4 regions of the Bacillus salitolerans genome follow, and region 1 is predicted to be linked to each of the others. Evidence: riboswitches for the same ligand, from Rfam matches in the RefSeq annotation. Region 1 holds a riboswitch; each other region holds the start of a gene.
What was found. Region 1 has a riboswitch for cyclic di-GMP ahead of ACFSCX_RS00485 (putative bifunctional diguanylate cyclase/phosphodiesterase). Riboswitches for the same ligand answer to the same signal wherever they lie in the genome.
Positions count from the first base shown of each region.

Region 2: another riboswitch for cyclic di-GMP. It lies ahead of ACFSCX_RS16690 (nitrilase-related carbon-nitrogen hydrolase); the one in region 1 lies ahead of ACFSCX_RS00485 (putative bifunctional diguanylate cyclase/phosphodiesterase).
Region 3: another riboswitch for cyclic di-GMP. It lies ahead of ACFSCX_RS24305 (DUF5667 domain-containing protein); the one in region 1 lies ahead of ACFSCX_RS00485 (putative bifunctional diguanylate cyclase/phosphodiesterase).
Region 4: another riboswitch for cyclic di-GMP. It lies ahead of ACFSCX_RS06305 (AimR family lysis-lysogeny pheromone receptor); the one in region 1 lies ahead of ACFSCX_RS00485 (putative bifunctional diguanylate cyclase/phosphodiesterase).

Region 1 covers NZ_JBHUEM010000001.1:99,838-103,018, reverse strand. Annotated here, with positions in the region: gene ACFSCX_RS00485 (putative bifunctional diguanylate cyclase/phosphodiesterase) at 1-2,033, opposite strand, end outside; cyclic di-GMP riboswitch class I at 2,216-2,299, opposite strand; gene ACFSCX_RS00480 (MerR family transcriptional regulator) at 2,568-2,846, shown strand; gene ACFSCX_RS00475 (hypothetical protein) at 2,980-3,181, shown strand, end outside.
Region 2 covers NZ_JBHUEM010000039.1:26,441-29,621, forward strand. Annotated here, with positions in the region: gene ACFSCX_RS16690 (nitrilase-related carbon-nitrogen hydrolase) at 1-1,763, opposite strand, end outside; cyclic di-GMP riboswitch class I at 2,049-2,138, opposite strand; gene ACFSCX_RS16695 (HIT family protein) at 2,672-3,088, shown strand.
Region 3 covers NZ_JBHUEM010000055.1:192,390-195,570, forward strand. Annotated here, with positions in the region: gene ACFSCX_RS24295 (WxL domain-containing protein) at 1-440, shown strand, start outside; gene ACFSCX_RS24300 (WxL protein host-binding domain-containing protein) at 510-1,574, shown strand; cyclic di-GMP riboswitch class I at 1,708-1,790, shown strand; gene ACFSCX_RS24305 (DUF5667 domain-containing protein) at 1,870-3,181, shown strand, end outside.
Region 4 covers NZ_JBHUEM010000005.1:73,954-77,134, reverse strand. Annotated here, with positions in the region: gene ACFSCX_RS06315 (hypothetical protein) at 1-703, shown strand, start outside; gene ACFSCX_RS06310 (hypothetical protein) at 790-1,374, shown strand; cyclic di-GMP riboswitch class I at 1,638-1,721, shown strand; gene ACFSCX_RS06305 (AimR family lysis-lysogeny pheromone receptor) at 1,864-2,991, shown strand; gene ACFSCX_RS06300 (hypothetical protein) at 3,071-3,181, shown strand, end outside.

The DNA of each region.
Region 1 (3,181 bases):
ATAAACGATTTATCTATTTTTAGTGTATCAATCGGCAATTTTTGAAGAACATGTAACGAAGAATATCCAGTTCCAAAGTCATCAATCGCTGTTTTTACACCCATGTCTCTCAATCCATTTAGTACCCCTTTCGTTTCCTTAATATTCTGCATGATACTTTCTGTTATCTCTAACTCTAAATATTTAGGTTCTAGCTTTGTTTCATGCAGAACCTCCCTTACGTTTTTTAAAAAGTCCCCTTGCTGGAATTGCCTAACGGATACATTCACCGATACAGATATAGAGGGAAGACCTTTTTCCTGCCACATTTTATTTTGTTTACAAGCCATCTGTAAAACCCATTCACCTATGGAGACTATAAGACCTGTTTCCTCAGCGACTGGTATAAATTCTAGAGGAGAAATAGGACCTAGTTCTGGGTGTTCCCATCTTAATAAGGCTTCAGCCCCAATAATTCTTTTTGTTCGAAGATCCACTTTCGGCTGGTAGAAGATAGAAAGCTGATTAGTAGCAATAGCATTTCTTAATTGATGCTCTATCTCCATTTTTCTCACCATGGCTTTATTTAATTCTATATTGAAAAATCTGAAACTATTCTTCCCACTTTCCTTTGCTAGATACATAGCTGCATCAGCGTTTTTAAGAAGGTCTTCAACGTTAAGACCGTTTTCAGGAAATATACTAATCCCGATACTAGGGGTTACAATAATTTCTTTGTCACCAACTATAAAAGGTGTTTGAAATTTTTCTAGTATCTTTTCTGCCACCACCGAACATTGCCATTCCGTTGCTTCAGGAACAATAATTACAAATTCATCCCCACCTAATCTAAATATTTGAGTATTTACTTCTAGGCAATTTCTTAAACGCTTTGAGGCTTCTATTAAGATACTATCTCCAATAAAGTGACCTAAAGTGTCATTGATAACTTTAAATCTATCAAGATCTATTAGCAATATTGCAAACCTGTTATGACTGTCCTTTGAATTTCTCATCTTTTGACTTAGTACTTCTTTAAAACTTGTTCTATTATTCAGCCCTGTCAGAGTGTCATGGTATGCTAAATACATATATTCGCCCATAAGTTTCTCATTTTTCCTCAAAATTTTTAGTTGGCGACCAATAATCATAAAGAATATAATAATTAAACCTATGCTTAGGGCATTTAACTCCCATTGATAACTATAAATGACTAGGAATAGGAGAATCATTACACTTGAATATGGGAATACCGTATCTCTTTTTTCAAAGGGATTTTTAATTTCTAACACTGTTTTTTTGCCATCTTCCTTTGCATAGAAGCCTGCAAATCCAATTAACAATATGGTTATCAGCCAAAATAAATCAATAATGTTCCCTACTTCATACCCACCCGTTATCGATAAATATGCATATCCCGAATCAGCCACTACTTGAAGAAAGAAACCTATAATAATGAAGAGCATATGATTTTTTTCAGGATTATGTTGAATCAGGTAGTATAACAGGGTAATCACAAACAAGATACTTAAACTAGCAATCGGATAAGCCAACGTGATAATTGTAAGCAATAAGGAATAATCTGAAAGGGCTATGGGCTTGATTAAAAAGTAACTACTAATAGCCGCAGCCGTAATCATAAAAATAGTAATGTTGAAAACATAAGGGCTATTTGGAACTTCAGTACTTATTTGTTTCGTCTTATAAATTAATGCAGCCAAATAGAAGAGGTAGGATAGCAACCAAATTATATAGGAGGCATCCGTAAACAAAATAGCACGTTGGCTAATCTGAAAAAATAACCAAACTAGATTGGAGCTCGTACTGAGAAGTACACCAATTCCTAATAATAACCAAAAACGCTTGTTTTTATGGGTTAATCTTCGATAAGCTATATACAGCCAATTAATACTCAGTACTCCAGCTATAATTTGAAGTACACTTACACCTAATGATCGCATCCAATCATTTTCCCTGAATAGTAAACCCCATACAAAGAATACAACGACGAACATAATTAGAGTATGTATATGAAAACGCCCAATCTTTAACATAGGATCCCCTCACAGTATAAAAATAAGAATATGTATGTTTATTCCTTTCACTCCACAATGTCCTTGGAGAAACTACACTAAAGTTATTCATTTATGAGTGGTTTATTTTATAGGAAAAAAGTAGTATTTGTCCATGTGATAAATATAAGCTCTTTATCGTTTAATTTTTCCCTATATATCCTTTTTGCAACACAGCCACCTTAGGATTTCATCCAAGTTCTGTAGCCTTACGTCCTCACCTTCCAATGAGTTTGCCTTTCTATGGACTAGTACTTAAATAATTTTTATTAGTTCAATAATATCATTTTTTCTTAGAAATATATAGTGCAAAAGTCATATAACCCGTAATAATTCTGAATAATCCGAATTTTATTGATGGTAAGTCGGCCTATTACCTAAATTTGCAAGTATGATCTACCACAGGAATTTCTCTCCAATTTAAGAAAAGGTTTTTGTAGGGCTAATTATCATTTCATTACTTGACCCGGTCCTATACTACCGGGTGTACAATACCGTTGGGAGGAGATGACAAAATTGAAGAATCTAAAAATTAGTCAGGTGGCCAAAGCAGCTAACGTAAACGTAGAGACTATCAAATATTATGAAAAAAGGGGACTTCTCCCCACACCAGAAAGAGACCATTCAGGGTACAGACTTTTTTCTGAATCAGCAGTCGAGGATCTATTACTTATCAAAAAAGCACAGGAAATCGGATTCACCTTAAACGAGATCGAACACATATTAGCATTACTCAAACAGGAGCACTTTCCAACTGATGAAATGTATACATTCGCTGTTGATAAAATTCCATGAATTAAACGAAACAATTGCCAGAATGGAATATTTCAAATCTTTGTTAGAGCAAGCAACTTCTCCGCTATCCATTCAGATCCAAGGAATAAACAGGATTGTCCTGTCTTAGTAAAACTAAAAAAGGGTGATAAGCATGGGTAAAACCATTGAAATTTTTACAGATAGTAGCCGTTTTCCGAGTGACATAATCGAGAACCAAGTAAAAAACTACGCTTGCTTGCGTTGCTCATTTCTTGTCTATGATGCAGTAAACTCAAATACTACATTCTTGATGGAATCAAAAATAGCCGAATATGGGATAGCAAAATTTCCTGCTGTAACCATTGATGGTAAAG
Region 2 (3,181 bases), on a different contig from region 1:
TGCACTGTATCAAATTCAACGACTAACGCCTGCTCCTTATCATCAGCAACTACTGGCTGGTCAAGGGCGTATAAAGGATCTAGTGTATATAAACTACTCCCACCAAGGAAGTTCTTTTCTGTTCCAACATAATTCGATACAACCGTGTAAGCTTGTGCTCCAATAGCGACTGCATCCCATGTAACCATTGAACCCTCTGGATACGGATTAGCAGAAATAACCTTATTTATTTCCATTTCTCCACCGTATTGTCCATGCCAAGCAGACGGAATTGCAATCATGTCTGCACGCTTAACCGCTAAAACTCCAGATGCTTCTGGAAACTCTGCGTCTTCACCTATTAATAAACCAATTTTCCCTAATTCTTTTGTTTTAAAAACAGGCAATGATTCACCAGCATTAGCCCAAACCTTATCACTCTTACTTAAATGTGTTTTTTGATATTTTCCTGCTACGGAACCATCTTGAGAAATAAGTAAGGCTGAATTGTATAGATCCATGCCGTCCTGTTCAATAAAACCAAATACAATAGCAACTTCATATTTTTTAGCAATCTCTGTGAAGAACTTAGCAGATTCGCCATCTGAAGCTTCTGCCAATGCATTTACGTCATGTTTCTTCAGTCCATCAACTGGTCCCGTTAAGGATAGCTCAGGAAGAACAACTAAGTTTAAATCAGCATTTTTATTCTTTGCTTCTTCAATCAAACGTACAATCTTCTCTTTGTTTTGCTCTTTCTCTCCTAAAACAGGTTCATATTGAAGAGCACCCGCAACAATATGATGTGATGTTGTATTCTTTGTATAATCCCATGGTGCAACGGTATGCATTAACTCTTTATATAATTCAGGCCTTCTTCCCTCTAAAGCTTCTTTATTCTCATTTTCGTATAATTTAGGATCTACTGTTGCAAACGTTATAGTTGGCTCATCGATATCTTCACTTGGTGTCATAACAACAGGTGCTTCTGCAAGCTTCGTTCCTTTTGGTGACCAAATAGCACTACCACCAATCATATGAAAGCCATTTTCAGTATTTGAACGGTTAGCACTAACAACATACATTCCGTTTTGTTGTGCTCGCGCTGGTAAAGCTGAAATGGCTTGTGCTGAAGAATTTGTTGGAAAGGCTAAGATATCAGCACCTTGGATACCTGCTAATCTGGCAGTCTCCCAATAAGCTGAATCCATGCAAATATTTATGGCTATCTTACCAAGCTTCGTATTGAATACTGGTACACCTAGGTCTCCCCAAGCTCCCCAATGCATTTCTGTTTCCCACATTTGCGTTTTTCGGTACTTTCCAATATAGCCTTCCGGCCCAACAAGTGCTGCAGAATTATAATAAAGATTTGTTTCCTTGTCTACTTCAGCCATACCGAAGACAATATATGAATCGTATTGTTTAGCTAGTTTTTCAAAGGCATCCGTTGTTTTTCCTGGGATTGAATCAACGAATGGCTCAATTGCCTCTCGATCAGCATAATAATAACCTGTTGTTGCCATCTCTGGAGCTACAACGAGCCTCGCTCCGTTTTTAAAAGCATCCTCAGTTATCTTTAAAAGCTCTTCAACGTTTTTATCTCTTTCATTGAGAATAGGATTAAATTGAACTGAAGCTACTTTAAACGGATCCAAAATTTGTTCTACTTTCTTCTCTTCTTTTGCTTGTACTTGAGTTATCTCCTGATCCCAGTAGTAGCCAGTGGTAGATACTACCGTAAGTAGAATAAGAAGCACGGTTAATAATTTTTTTGTTTTCATATTGCTCTCCTTTAGTAACTAAGCTTTGATAATTGATACGTATTGTTCTCAAAGTTTTATATGTAGTGAGATTGTATTCAATGAAGTCAGCTTTTTTAAGTTTGTATTTTCATAACTTTCTAAAGTAAAATCTTTAATTCCACAATATTACTCATGGATCATAACTCATCTTCTTTAAACACTCTTAGGCTATTAGTAACATCTTCCTCCTTTTATAAAGACAAACAAAGAAAAACGGATATATCCATAAATAGATATGGAATAGCCGTTTTTTTGTTTGGGCTATTCGGCAACCTGGCAATCATAGTTCCTTATGAGAACGTTAGACCCAAAGCTTTGCGTCCTTACCTTTCGATAAGTTTGCCTTTATCGTCATTTTAAAATAAATATTTTCATGTATTAATTCGTACCTTTAAGATAATACAAAAGTCGGATAAATCTTTCAAGTACTTTTTTACTGGTAAACACTCTTTCTTATTATTCTATGTAAAATAAAAATAGAAGCACTTGTTGAGGTTAAGTAATTCGGTTGTGGAGTAGAAAATATAAAATCACAAGTCTTTTAACAAGGGAATTCGCATAATAATTCCCTTGTTTCTTTTTATTGATATGACAAGGATTACTTTGGTTTAACATTGAAAATAGCAACGGTTTTAGCATTGCTTCTGACTAGTGGACAACAGTTATTGTTCACAAGTCAAATGTGTGCTAAAAATAAGGTCAAAACCTATGATAATTGGATAACTAATTAAAGGTATATCGGAGGTAAATAAGGTTTTTCATGGTAAAATATAGATATAGAGATTGTGAAAGAATGTTCTTAAACTAACGAAGCAGGATAGTTCAACAAGAGGATTAGTAGCTATGATAAAATCAGAATAGTTTAAAAATAGTAAGGGGGAAAAATTATGGCTTACGAAGAAAATTGTCCTTTTTGTAATCCTCATAAAGATAAAGACCAAAATATATTATCTGAAAATGAAACTTGTTATTTGTTACAGCATAATAAACAACAAGATGTATTAGAAGGTTGTGCAGTAATAGTTCCTAAAAAACATCACGCTAATGCCTTTGAGTTAACTAAAGATGAGTGGAACGATACATATGAACTTTTACAAAATGCTAAAGAGTATTTAGATAAAGAGTTTTCTCCTGATGGTTATACACTGGGGTGGAACGTTGGTGAAGTATCTAATCAGTTTATTTTCCACAGTCATTTTCACGTTATCCCAAGATATAACGATGAGCCGTTAGCTGGTAAAGGAGTTCGTTATTGGTTAAAACAACCTGTAAATAAGAGAGAAAAACTAAAAATACAAAAATAGTCTTATTGCGTTAACGGGTGCAATTTTTAATAAGCAAAATGAGAGATCGGCAGATGCGGGTCTCATTTTTTATTGGAAGAAGGATATGGATCT
Region 3 (3,181 bases), on a different contig from region 1:
TTACTGGTTTACCAGCAACATTAAATGGTACTCTAGTGAAATCTACTGCAAATTGGGCTATTGGTGATATCACGGATGCAAGAGGTACGGGTGAGGGGTGGAACCTTTCACTAACATTAACTCAATTCAAAGAAGTTGATGGTAATGGAGCTTATGTTATTGGCGGAAAATCTCTTGCTACGAATTCATTAAAAGTAGTCGGAGTACCTACAATTAATAAGAAAGACTCGACTTCATCTGACATTACAACCATCACTCCCGTTGCTTCAGGAACAGCACTAGATAATGGAAGTACGGTTAAAGTTTTATCCGCGTCACTAAATGGTGGTATGGGTTCCTACACAATTGGTAACCTAGGTGTAGAATTGACTATTCCTGCTAATGCCTATGCAAAAACATACAAAACAGATGCAACTGTAACTATAAATACAGCTCCTTAATAAATGATTATTTTTTTAAAAGTCCTCCAATACTAAGGGGGACTTTTTAATTTTTAGGAGTGGTTGTTAATGAAACACCTGTTATTATGCTTGATCTTACTAGCCTTTATGTTTATATCTTACCCAATTATTTCAGTATATGCAGAGGAAAATAATTTTGAATTCCGTGTGGAACCAATCTTTCCAGATTCACAAATTGGTAATAAAGGATATTACCATTTCAAAGGAACACCTCATGATACTGTTACGTTACAAGCACGTATTATCAATGACAGTGAACAGAATTTGAATGTTATCATTCGAAGTTTGAATGCTTATAGTGGAAATCAAGGGATCTTATACCAAACAGAGCCTGTTTTAAAAGGAACGGAAATTATCAATGAAAGCTTTCAATTTCAAAAAATAGCCACTACCCCAACTGAAGTAACACTTGAACCTTTGCAGTCTGAGCTCGTTGAATTTACACTAAATATTCCAAATATTAATGGTACGTTACTTGGTAGTGTAGAGTTTAGAGTCTTTAAAGGCACAAAAGAATTGACACAGAAAGAAGAAAACTCACAACTACTGATTGACCAATACAAAGCAATTAACATTGGTGTTCAGATTGATGTAACAGATTATAACGAGACACCTTCAATGGAATTAGACAAACCATTCTTTTCTCCCGAGCAAATTGCGATTATGGTTCCAATGGAAAATAGCTATCCGGTCATTGTTCCAAATATATCGGGAACCTACAAGATCACCAAGAATGAAGATACAACGTTCTCCATGACAGGAGAAATTCCTTCATTTAAAATGGCGCCTATGACGACTTTTCATTATCCGATTAGATGGTCAGAAGGAACATTAGAACCAGGAACATACGATGTTAGTTTATCACTGGATGTGAATGGAAGTACCCAATCTTACGAACAAACCATATCGATTGAAAATAATGAAGTGCAGAAGACACAAGAAAAAATGGAAGAACGGGGAGAAGTCGCAATTGCCCCTAAGACATTTCCATGGACAACCATAATGATTGTTCTATTTATCATTGTTTTGATCTTAATATGGATGATAAAAAAACCAAAATCCAAAAGAAAAGATCGAAAGTATCCAGGACAAAATCCAAATGATTCATACTAAGCTTCATCATTTGTAGGAAGCCGCCGTCCTAAAAAAGGATTTTACTTTGAATGGAAAAAAATATGCATATTCTTTTTAGAAAAGATACTGTATATTCTTACTAATATGAAGAATGAAATATCGTCGTTTCTTCATTTGAAAAAGGCAAACCTATTGAAAGATAGAGACGCAAAGGTACAGACCTACGGTTTATACTAGGGTGGCTGATCTGCTGAAGAATTGAGATACTTTACTTATTTTTAAGTAGAATTCGAAATTCTTCCGATTCAAATAACTTGTGTTGGAGGGATTTTTTATGATGTTTAATAAGAATATTCAGAATGTGCTTGCAACAAGTATAGTTACATCAGTTTTTGCTTTTTCAATTGGAATTGGACAAGCCTATGCAGATAATCATGAACAGTCCACGGATTCACAAGTGGAAGAGACGGTTCAACAAGACCAACCAGTCGAAACTGTTGATTCAACAACTGAAAGTTCAGAGCCTACTACTGAGGATGAAGTAGTAGAAGAAGGTACTTCAGCAGAAGAGACGCCAGATGAGATAGCTGCTGAAGCAGACTTGCCCTCTTTGTTACCAGGTGATTTCTTTTACTTTTTTAAAATATTACGTGAAAATGTACAGCTGTCTTTAACCTTTGATTCGGTGAAAGAGGCTGAACTACTTTCAACATTTGCTGAAGAAAGAATCAAAGAAGCTGAAGTATTAATTGCAGGCGGTCAAGTGGAACTAGCACAAGACATTCTTCAAAAGGCAATTGAGCAACAAGAATTGGCACTTGCTACTTACGAACAATTGCAACCAGCGGAAACACCTTTATCGGAAGGCGATGAAGGTCAAGTTGCAACAGAAGCTCCAGTAGACCCTATACGTGCTGAACTTGAAGCAAAAATGGCAGCTAACCTTGTTGCCTTAACAACTGCTCTAGAAAAAGTGGAAAATCCACAAGCAAAAGAGGCTCTCGTAAAGAATATATTAAAAGCACAAGAGAAGCTGGAGAAGAAGATCAACAAGACCCTAGCAAAGCTTAATGAGAAGGAACTTGCAATTGAACAAAAGCGTGCTGATCTTGAAGCAGAACTAGATGATGGCGAAATGAATGAACAGGATTATAATGAAGAACTTGCTGAATTGAACGCAGAATTAGCGAAAGAGAAGAAAGAGCTTCTTACTGAGATGAATGAAGATACCAATAAAGCAGGTAAAGTAGCTCTTGAAAAAGGTAAAGAGAAGGAAGATCGTGGGAAGGAAGATCCAAAGCAATTAACAGACGAGAAACAAAGTAAGTCTGTAAAAAAAGATGAAAACCAAAAAGCTGATGAGCAAAAACGTGAAGAGGTAAAGAAACAAGAAGAAAAGCAACGGGAAGAATCACAAAAACGTGCTGAACAGGGACGTGAAGCTACGAAGAAGCAAGAAGAGGCAAAAGAGGCTGATGAGAAGCAGAATGAATCAGTGAAGAAAGATGAAAAAGAGAAGCAAAAAGCTGACGAACAAAAGCGTAATGAAGTAAAGAAAAATGAAGAAAAACAACGTGAAGATTCTCAAAATCGAGCTGAACCTGAAAATAAGAAGAAGCAAGATGAGAAAGCAACGAAGGCTGAAG
Region 4 (3,181 bases), on a different contig from region 1:
TTGTATGATCAAAGCAGACATTATCCGTGTTTCTCGAATGGTAACATATGATTTTGTAATGAGTTATCAAGAAGAAAAGCAAATGGAGATGGAGTTGGTCACTGAAACAGTCGTTGAATCTGCTCCAGTTGAAACTACGCAAGTACCAGAGGTTAAAAGAGCAGTATTAAATGATGATACCTTACAATTTCTTTCAATGATTGAACAAGAAGTGAATGGGCCTCAAGCGGAGCAATACGAAGAGCCTATGTCTCAGGATTCCTATATTGATTGTATGGAACCCGACAATTACGTAACGGTATCAATGGATGATGAGTTAAACCAGTTAGATATGATGATGGAACAACAACCAATTGAGGATTGTCTAACAATGGAAGACTTATCTGAAGATGATGAAAACATTGAACTGGATGGATCATATTCTGAACTGGCAACAGCTCGTATAAGAGACGGTTTAATGGGAGAGCAAAAATGGACTGTTCAAGTTGTCGGGATTGAGAATGAGTACGTTCATGTGTCCGATGGGAACCGTATTTGGTTAAACATGGGTGACGCAAGTTCGATGGTTGGTGTTGGAGAAATCTTATCCGTAGTTGTGAATCGTACGGAAAAGGATATCACTGTCCAACATATTGATGCCATTGAACGAACCATTTCTCAGGATTATCTCATACCGGATGAGTACATGGCAGCCGTTTGTTAATAAAAAAGTAAACAAAGAGAGGGAGTAAGTACAGATACCATGTGCTTGCTCCTTTTTTCATTTTAACGTTGAGAGGAGTATATATTATGGTCCGAACATATAGAATTTGGACAACCAAAGAAGAAGAATATCTCTATGAAATAGTAGGAAAATTCGATTTGGAGACAATTGCAACTACCTTAGATAGGGATATTGGTTCAGTGGAAGCTAAATTAAAACGAATGGGTCTTAGTACTAAAGATCATGAGGGTGAATTGACACTTAAGGAATTAGCTAGGCTATTAAAAACAACACCTTACCAATTAGGAAAACTGAAAAAAAATGAGGGACTTCCTGTAAAAGAGAAGGTTACTAGGAAGAAATGTACTTATCAAATGATTGCTCCGAAAGACTTCTGGAATTGGGCAAAGAAGAACCAAGACAAGATTGATTTCACGAAATATGAAAGGTATTCCATCTTACCTGAGCCAACTTGGGTAGAAGATGCTTGTAAACGTCAAACACAAGCTAAACGAGCTTACGAAAGATGGTCTGATGAGGAAGATCGAAAACTAATGAACTTGCTTCGACAAGGTTTAGTTTATGAAGAAGCAGGAGAGCTTCTCCGAAGGACTAAAGGAGCCATTCAAATGAGAGTAATAGAACTATCTAATATGAACCAAAACGCTTAGTAGCAAGATAAAAAGGATTAATGCTTTATTTTAGTCCTTTTTACTATTGTTATTAGGTAAGAAAGGAGAGTTGGTATATCTGGATAAGATTAACAAGTGGAAGTTGAGTAAGTTAAGAGAAGTTTCATACTATTGGAAATATAGAACAACTTTGCCAAATAGCATTGTCAAGAGGTAAATAAATAGATATACTACTTTTGTACTGATAAGCATTCTCGTTTCAATATAATATATTACAAAAGTACTAATTTATATCTATATACATCCGTTAAAGGCAAAACCATTGAAAAGTGGTGACGCAAAGCTTAAGGGGCTAAAGTGATAAACTATGCTAGCCAGCTATCGGGATAATCCATGAGGTATCCTATGTAGGATACTTTTTTATTATCTACGCCTAGAGGATAAATATACAGTATACAGCTTATACGACTCCAAATCTTCTAGACTATTCGTGCAAATAGATATTAAACTTGAAAGTGAAGTGATAATATGTATACTAAGTTTTTGTGCCGACTAGAGGCTGATTTAAAAAAGAAAAGAATTAAAAAGAAAGACATTTCTATTTTATTCGAATGTACACCAGCTAACGTTACTCTTATATTTAAAGGAAAAGCTGCATTTCATTTTTCAAATTTTTATAAATTGGCAGAATTATTATACGAAGGCGAGCCAGATATCTTTAATCGAGTAATGAGGGAATTTTGTATACTTTCCGATCGTCCAGATAATGAGCCAATGATATTAGAATATTTAATGAACAATGGATATTTCGAATTAGCCGAAGAATTGGCATACAAATTTGACAATCCAGAATTTTCTCCTCTATATCTATTGTTAATGCAAAGAAATCGTGGTGCTTTTGTTAATAAAAAACAGGAAATGTATAGGCGAACTGAGCAAATAAAATTAAATACGAACTTTACAAAAGAAACATCTAAGGTCATGATGGAGATCCTAACTTTATATAGCTTTTATGACCTTAATGCTTGGAACGTCATGTTAGATTTAGTAGATGATGTTACAGAGTTAGTATTGCAACTTGAAGATAGTTATTTCAAACATTCTATGCTGATTAGGGTATGGGAAATGAAATCAACTGTGTTCATGGCTCGAAATGAAAAGGAAAAGGCACGGGAAATGGCTTGGACTATCATTAATTCTGGAAACATTTATCATTTTCCTATAATTTCTGCCTATGCGTTACTCGCTCAGTTACATGCAGAACATGATTATGAACAGAGCATCCAATATATTAAAAAATCATTATCCTTATTAGAAGTAGTAAATAAGGATTTCACTATAAAAAGAGTACAATTAGAAGCTACGCATGATTTTATTCGTCTAATACACAATGATTTTAATGAACTCTTTTTATCAGATCGAGCAGAAGTCTGCCATTATCATGCTAGATTGGAAGGGAAAGAAAACCAAGATAAGTGCTTATCAATTTTGAATGAAATTGAAAGGAAAAGGGGCGAGTTAACTTCCTTCCAATTGTATTACAAAGGTATATGTCTTAGAAATCAAGCCCTTTTAAAGGTTGCTATTGAGGGATTCCAAACAGGTGGAAATCTATTCTATGCAAGCTTAATCAGAAGTTTAGCCAGTGATTTGTAAAAAAGTGTTGATTCTCCAAATATGGAAGATTATAATAAATTTAGGAATATGTCAGTTAAATGATATATGAGGTGACAATATGAATAAGTTTGTTAAGGTTTGTTTAGGAGCATCATTGACTTTAACTCTTGGACTAGGAGTATTCGCTAGTGATGAAGTTAATGCAAAGAAAGAAGAGAAGTTTAAGCTC